DNA from 2 places in the Novosphingobium sp. BL-52-GroH genome. Region 2 is predicted to be linked to the other one. Evidence: riboswitches for the same ligand, from Rfam matches in the RefSeq annotation. Region 2 holds a riboswitch; the other holds the start of a gene.
The links. Region 2 has a riboswitch for cobalamin ahead of ACFFDA_RS22880 (DUF1636 domain-containing protein). Riboswitches for the same ligand answer to the same signal wherever they lie in the genome.
Positions count from the first base shown of each region.

Region 1: another riboswitch for cobalamin. It lies ahead of ACFFDA_RS18430 (TonB-dependent receptor plug domain-containing protein); the one in region 2 lies ahead of ACFFDA_RS22880 (DUF1636 domain-containing protein).

Region 1 covers NZ_CP171152.1:1,232,467-1,236,375, forward strand. The annotation lists gene ACFFDA_RS18425 (ABC transporter substrate-binding protein) at 1-737, opposite strand, end outside; gene ACFFDA_RS18430 (TonB-dependent receptor plug domain-containing protein) at 734-2,614, opposite strand; cobalamin riboswitch at 2,718-2,923, opposite strand; gene ACFFDA_RS18435 (cell wall hydrolase) at 3,196-3,909, shown strand, end outside.
Region 2 covers NZ_CP171152.1:2,120,010-2,123,918, reverse strand. The annotation lists gene ACFFDA_RS22885 (cobyrinate a,c-diamide synthase) at 1-832, opposite strand, end outside; cobalamin riboswitch at 904-1,095, shown strand; gene ACFFDA_RS22880 (DUF1636 domain-containing protein) at 1,279-1,686, shown strand; gene cobT (nicotinate-nucleotide--dimethylbenzimidazole phosphoribosyltransferase) at 1,683-2,699, shown strand; gene ACFFDA_RS22870 (histidine phosphatase family protein) at 2,696-3,265, shown strand; gene ACFFDA_RS22865 (adenosylcobinamide-GDP ribazoletransferase) at 3,262-3,909, shown strand, end outside.

The sequences.
Region 1 (3,909 bases), 890 kb from region 2:
ATGAGGGTATGCTCGCCCGCGACGATGCCGCCCGATTGCCAGACCAGCGCCGGCACCGGCGCCGTCCCCGGCCTCGGCGCCGCATCGGCCAGCGCGACCTCGATCTTGCGGGCGAGGACCTCGCCGGAGCGCCGGTTGCCGGTCAGCGCGGCCAGCTTGCGCACTTGCGCCAGCGATGCCGCGACGTCGCTCGGGATCGGCTCCAGCACCACGCGGATGCCGAGGTCGCGCAGCGCCTGCGCCGTCGCGGGGGCAAGGAAGCTGCTGGCCACCACGACGTCGGGCGACAGCGCGGCGACTTCCTCCACCGAGCCGGACACCGTGGCGAAGCGGCGCGCCTTGGCGATGTCCATCGAGGTTGCCGACGGATCGCGGCTGTAGTGCGAGATCGCCAGCAACTGTCCGGGGCCGGCGACTTCGGCCAGCACCGCGTCGGTACAGGGATTGAGCGAGACGATCCGCGGCCGGGCCGCATCTGCGACCGGTGCATCCTGGCCGCAGCCGGCGAGCGCCAGCGCCGCCAGCGCCGCGAGCCCCCGTCGTGGCGGGCCAGACCCGGGACGGCGAAGCCCCGAGGCGACAGCCTGCGACCGATCACGGCGGCCGGCGGGCCCGGCCGCGAGGTCAGCCGGCCCCTGCCCACGGGTCCGGGGCGAACCCGGGACGACGGGGGCTTCCGGCGCGGCTTCTCCCCCCGGGGGAGGAACCGCGCCGGCCGGGACCGACCCGTGGCTCACATCTTCACGCGCACGCCGGCATAGGCCGAGCGGCCGGCCGTGCCGTATGTCCGCACCACTTCGTAGTGCTCGTCGAACAGGTTCTCGACCCGGCCGTAGACTTCGACGTTGGGCGTCACCGCGAAGGCGCCGCGCAGGCCGACGACGACGTTCCCGCCCACGTACTGCGTGTTCGTCGCATTGTCGTAGCGCCCGCCGCCGACGCGCAAGTCCGCGCCGAGCTTGAGGCCCACTTCCCACGCCTTGTCGAGGCTGGCGTAGAAGTTGGTACGCGGCCGGCGGGCGAGGCGCGCGCCGGTCAGTTCGTTGGTGGCGTCGAGGTAGGTCGCGGCGAGGTTCAGGTCGAAGCCTTCCCAGTTCGCCACCTGCATGCCCAGTTCCACGCCCTTCGCCCGCGCCCGCCCGACGTTGTAGTAGTAGCCCAGGAAGAAGCCGCTCTCGGGATCGTAGGTCGACGTATAGTCGATCAGGTTCTTCGTCTTGCGATCGAAGTAGGTCAGCGTGAAGCGCCCGGTTCCGGCCGCGAAGGGCTGTTCGATGCCCGCGTCCCAGCTCTTCGAGGTTTCGGACTTCAACGCGTAGTAGGTGCCGGTCTGGTAGAGCTGGTAGAGCGAGGGCGCCTTGAAGCCCTCGCCGTAGCTGGCGCGCAGTACGGGCGCGTCGATGCCCTCGCCGATCACCCAGGCGCCGTTGGCGGCCAGCGTGGTCTTGTGGCCGAAGTCCTCGTGGTCGTCGTAGCGCACGCCGCCGTTCAGCGTCAGCCCGGTCAGCGGGCGCAGCGTCAGGTTGCCGTAGTAGCTGTCGAGCGAGGTCGAATCCCTGGAACCGTAGTTGTCGTCGAACTTCTGCTTCTCGGTCTCGGCGCCAAGCTGGACGCTGGCCATCTCGACGGGGGCGAAGCTCACCTGGCCTTCGAAGCGCTCGGTGCGGCCGTTGGTGATGTAGGGGCCGTACTCGGCGTCGTCCGACACGCGGCGGGTGTCGTTGATGCCATAGCCCACGCGCGCCGACAGCCGGTCGTCGAGGCCGGTGTAGCGCACGTTGGCATAGCCCAGCGTATCGCGCTTGCGGCCCAGGTTGAGCGCATCGGCGCCGGTGTTGTCGTAGTCGTAGTCCGCCTTGGTGTAGAAGCCGCCGGCATCGACCGACAGGCCCTCGGCCAATTCGACCTCGGCGCGCGCGTTGGCGCTCTTGCTCTCGAAGCCGTCCTTCTCGGTGGCGCCGCGCCGCTCGTCGAAGGCGGAGAAGCCGTCGCCCTTGAGCCAGTTGCCGCCCAGCGTCAGCCCGACCGGACCGATCAGGCCGGCGGCCGAGACGCTCGCCTGCTTGCGGTCGCGCCAGCCGTATTCGGCCTGGGCGCGCGCGGTCCACTGCTCGGTCGGGCGCTCGGTGATGAAGTTGATGACGCCGCCGATCGCGCGGCTGCCCCACAGGACGCCCGAGGACCCGCGCACCTCCTCGACGCGGTCGAACTGGCCGATGGTCAGCGCGCCGAAGTCGAAGCCGCCGCCGACGTCGCCCGGATCGTTGATGCGCACGCCGTCGATCAGCACGAGGCTCTGCGCGTTCTCGGCGCCGCGCACGAACACGCTGGAAGGCTGGCCGAAGCCACCCGCCTGCACCACCGAGATGCCGGGGATGCGCGCCAGCACGTCGGTCGCGGTGGTCGCCTGGGTGCGTTCGATCTCGTCGCGGGTGACCACGGTGATCGACTGGCCGACCTGGGTGATGGGGGTGGGCGTGCGGTTGGCGGTGACGACGAGGGGCTCGATCCGCGTCGCGGTCGGCATCACGCCTTCATCGGCATAAGGCGCGTCCTGCGCCATCGCAGGAGTGCTCGCAGCCAGCGCGGTGCCGATCAGAAACAGGTACTTCATTCTATGTCCTCCGAACCTTGAACGTTTTCGCCGTTCATGGCGGAGGCACCTGCGCCCTTCCTCATGGCGCGTGGGCTCGCTGCACCCGGAACACCCCGTCCGGCTGCGGAACGACCGTCTGGGCAGGTCTCCTGGCTCCCGGATCATCGCCCGTCCCCGCCTTCCCAGCCCCATCCCTCGCAAGGAAATCCGGCCAGTGGCGCGCGTGGAGACGGACTCTCCGGTCACAGTTGCGGGGACAGCGCCGGATTCGCGGCCGGCTTCCCTCTTAGGCCCGGCTTTGCGGGCACCCATGACGTGACGCGCCGATAGGGCGAGGGTGCGCGGTTTGCAAGCTTGCGCATCCGCCATCCCGGCGCGGCCCGGGACGATGGGGCCAAATCTTAACCGCTTAAGCCTATACGCCCACCCTGTACCGCAACGGGACGACGCCGAATGGCAGGATGCGCCACTCGCAATAGACGGTAAGGCCGGGGGTGCAGACATGCGCCTCCCTTTGGATCAGGATTCGAGTGCCCCCATCCCTCCCCCTTTCCGGACCCGAAGCCGCTACGACGGCGGACGCCGGATTCCGGGCCGGATTGCGGGGTGCATTCCGGGAAACCGAGACCTTCGAGCGCCCGCGCGACTTTTCGGGGCGCTTTGCCCGCCGCGTGCGCGGGGTCGGGCGGCACCATCCGGTCAAGCTGCGCCGCCGCTGGACGCTCGGCGTCACCGCGCTCGCCGCGGTCGCCTTGCCTGCCTTCGCCGAGCCGTCCGGGTGGGAGCGCTTCGCCATCGCCGACGCCGTCTCGCCCGAGACCGCGGTTTCGCCGATGCCCTTCGAGCAGGCCGGCGCCAGCTTCCCGGGCTCGGCCTTCTACTACCTCGACACTGCGCCGGCGCCGCTGCGCGTGGGCGAAGGCATCCGCTCGGACGCCGACGATGCCGTGTCCGGCCCCACCCTGGGCACCGGGCCGACCGCGCGCGCGCTCAGGATCGACAACTCCGGCGTCGACCGCAGCCGCGCACTGCAGTGCCTCACCGCCGCGATCTATTACGAGGCCGCGAGCGAGCCCGACGCCGGGCAGCGCGCGGTGGCGCAGGTCGTGCTCAACCGCGTGGCGCACCCGGCCTATCCCAAGACCGTGTGCGGCGTCGTCTACGAAGGGTCGGAACGGTCGACCGGCTGCCAGTTCTCGTTCACCTGCGACGGGGCGCTGGCCCGCCACCCCCAGCGCCTGTTCTGGGACCGCGCCGAGACCGTCGCGCGCGATGCGCTCGCCGGCTACGTCTATGCGCCGGTCGGCCTCGCC
Region 2 (3,909 bases):
CGTCGCGCAACGGGGAAAAGAACGCCAGCTCGGCGCCTGCCCGTTCCAGCCATGCCAGGTTGGCCGGATAGAGGAACGCGAAAGCCCGGTCGCGGGCGACGGCGATGCGCTTGCCGGCAAGGCCCGGGGCGATGCCCAGGCGGTCCACTGGCGCTGCGAAGGGCACCGGCGGCGGCAGGTGCAATGCCGCCTCGGGCAACAGCGCCGCAGCCCGCGCCAGCCGCGCATCGAGATCGTCGACTTCGCCCGCCTGCACCAGCCCGAGATGCCGTTCGGGCAGCGCCACGTCCGCCTCGCGCGGGAGCGCGCCGAGCCAGGTCACCGCTGCGGGCACGCTCTGTTCGAGCAGGTGCGCATGGCGCTCGCTGCCGACCCGGTTGGCGATCACCGCATGGAGGTCCAGCCCCGGCCGGTATGTCGCAAGCCCATGGACGAGCGCCCCGAACGTCTGCGCCATCGAGGAACCGTCGACCACCGCCAGCACCGGCAGGCCGAAGCGCTGCGCCAGGTCGGCGGCGCTGGGATCGCCGTCGAACAGTCCCATCACGCCCTCGACGAGGATCAGGTCCGCCTCGGCCGCCGCTTCGTGCAGCAGGGCACGACACTGATCCTCGCCGCACATGAACAGGTCGAGCTGGTGCACCGGCGCCCCGCTGGCCACTTCCAGGACCATCGGGTCGAGGAAGTCGGGGCCGCATTTGAACACGCGCACCCGCCGTCCCGCGTCACGGTGGCGGCGGGCGAGCGCGGCGGTGACCAGCGTCTTGCCTTGGCCGGAGGCGGGCGCGGCGACCAGCAGCGCAGGACAGTGCCTGGATGTTTCCTCGATCATGCACCGCCGCCTATGGAGCTTCGCCGATCCGCGCAAGCACCGGCCTCTTGCGCCCCGCCTCCGGGCAAGATAGTTGCCGCATCGCGCCAGGTTCCCCGCAAGGGGATCAAAAGGGAACTCGGGTGAAAGACCCGGGCTGCCCCTGCAACTGTAAGCGGCGAGCCATTCGGCCACTACGCCATTGGGACCCACGGTCCTGAGAAGGCGGCCGAACTGGCACCGACCCGCGAGCCAGGAGACCTGCCCGGCGCAGTCGTTCTTCGACCGGACAGGGTGCTCCGGCCGGACGAGGGTGCAATTCCTCGCGTGACGACACTCGGACTTCAGCGGCCTGCGGGCCGAGGAGGTCGATGTCGTCTGCCGAAGGAAGTGCCCGTGAATCCCCGATTGTTCGCCATAGTCGCGCTGTCTTCCACCGCCAGTTTCGGAACAAGGAGCTGCCTGTGATGCTCGAACCCGTCGTGCCCGGACCATCGGTCGTCGTGTGCAACACTTGCCGTCTCAGCACCGAAGCCCGCCAGGACGAGCAGGGCCGGCGCGGCGGCGCCTTGCTGGAAGACGCGATGCGCAGCGTCCAGGCCGCCGATCCGGCGCTGCAGGGCGTGGCGATCCAGGCCATGCCCTGCCTCTTCGCCTGTGCCCGCTCCTGCACCGTCCACATCCGCGCACCGGGCAAGGTCGGCTACGTGCTGGGCGATTTCACGCCCGACGCCGAGGCGGCCCGCGCGATCCTCCAATATGCCGCCGCCCATGCCGCCAGCGACGAGGGGCGCGTGCCCTTCCGCGAATGGCCGCAGGGCGTGAAAGGCCATTTCATCACCCGCACCCCGCCGGAAGGCTTCGTCTGTACATGATCCGTTTCGATGACCCCGCCGCCTTCGCCGCCGCCCTCGCCGCCCTGCCCGAGGCCGATGCCGCAGGCCGGGCGGCCGCGCTCGACCGCCAGTCGCGGCTGACCAAGCCGGCTGGCGCGCTCGGGCGGCTCGAGGACGTCGCCGTGTTCATGGCGGGTTGGCAGCGCACCGGGCGGCCCCGTGCGGACACGGTGCAGGCGGTCGTCTTCGCCGGCAATCACGGCGTCGCGGCACGGGGGGTAAGCGCCTATCCGCCCGAAGTCACCGTCCAGATGGTGGCCAATTTCCAGGCCGGCGGCGCCGCGATCAACGCCCTGACGCGAGCCTGCGCGGCGAACCTTTCGGTGGTCGCGCTCGATCTCGACCGGCCGACCGGCGACATAACCCGCGAGGCGGCGATGAGCGTGGAGGAATGCCTCGACGCCCTCAACCAGGGCGCAGCGGCGCTGCTCGACGATACCCAGCTTTTGCTCGTTGGCGAGATGGGCATCGGCAACACCACCCCCGCCGCTGCCCTCTGCGCACAGGCGCAGGGTGGCGAGCCGGGCGACTGGATCGGGCGCGGCACCGGCGTCGACGAGGCGGGGCTGCTGCGCAAGGCGGCAGCGGTCGAGGCGGCACTGGCGCTGCACGGCCCGGCCTGTCTGAATGCCTTCGAGACCTTGCGCCGGCTGGGCGGGCGCGAGATCGCGGCGATGGCCGGGGCCATCCTTGCCGCCCGGCTCCGGCGCGTGCCGGTGCTGCTCGACGGCTTTATCGCCTCCGCCGCGATCGCCCCGCTGGTCCGCGACAACCCGCGCCTGACCGGCCACTGCCTCGCCGCGCACTGCTCCGCCGAAGCCGGTCACGCGCGGCTGCTCGAAGCCTTCGGGCTCGAACCGCTGCTGCGCCTTGGCCTGCGCCTTGGCGAAGGGACCGGGGCAGCGCTCGCCGTGCCGATCGTACGCGCGGCGCTCGCCGCCCACGACGAGATGGCGACTTTCGACGAGGCAGCGGTAGCCGGCCGGCCATGAACGGTTTTCTCGTGCACCTGATGCGCCATGGCATACCGGCCCGGCCCGGCCGCCTGCTCGGCCAGCTGGACGAGGCACCCTTGCCGATCGGCGTCACCCGCTGCGTGGCGGCGGCGGATCGGCTCGATTTCAACCATGTGATATCCTCCGACCTTGCCCGTGCGCTTGTTCCTGCGCGCCGGATCGCCTCCGCGCGTGGTGCTTCCGACACGGTGGACGCGCGCTGGCGCGAACTCGATTTCGGCGCCTGGACCGGGCTCGATCCCGCCGAGGTCGAGCCGGGCGCCTATGGTCGCTTCTGGGACGATCCCGACGCCTGCGCCCCGCCCGAAGGCGAACGGTGGTCGCACTTGTGCGCCCGCGTCGGCGAGGCGGTGCTGCACCTGCACCAGCCCAGCCTCGTCGTCACCCACGGCGGCGCCATGCGTGCGGCGCTGGCCGCATTGTTCCACATGGAACATCGCCAGGTATGGGCTTTCGACCTGCCTTACTCCTGCGTCCTGAGCCTGCGCCTCTGGCCCGACGACGGAATGCCGGCCGCGCAGATCGTGGCATTGAGCGCGTGAAGCACCTCGTCCTCGCGCTCCAGTTCCTGACCCGGCTACCGCTGCCGCCGGTAGAAGCCGATGCGCGGGACTTCGCCGCCGCGATGCGGTGGTTCCCGGTCGCGGGACTGGCGGTGGGCGCCACTGTCGCCATGCCATGGTGGCTGCTCTACGCGCGCGACCCGTGGCTCGGCGCCCTGGCGGGCCTCACTGGCTGGGTGGCGATGACGGGCGCTCTCCATCTCGATGGCCTGGGCGACGTGGCCGACGGCGCAGGCGCTGCCCATCGCGGCCGCGAGCGGCTTTCCGCGGTCATGGCCGACCCGCACGTCGGCAGCTTCGCCGTGGTCGTCATCGTGCTCCAGTTGATCGCCAAGCTGGTGCTCCTCCACGCCATTCCCGCCGACAAGGTCGCGGCGCTGGTGGTGGTGCCGGTCCTGGCCCGCATCGCCCCGATCGCCTGGAGCCTGTTCCTGCCGCCGCTGCACGATGGGCTCGGCACCCGTTTCCGCAGCGGCGTGGGGCGCTGGCATCTCGCGGTCTGGGCGACGATGGCGATCGGGATCGCCTCGGCGCTCGCCCCTGCCTTGCTGGTCCTGTTCCCCGCCGCCGCGATCTGGGGATTGTGGCTGAAAACACGGCTGGGCGGGATATCGGGCGATGGC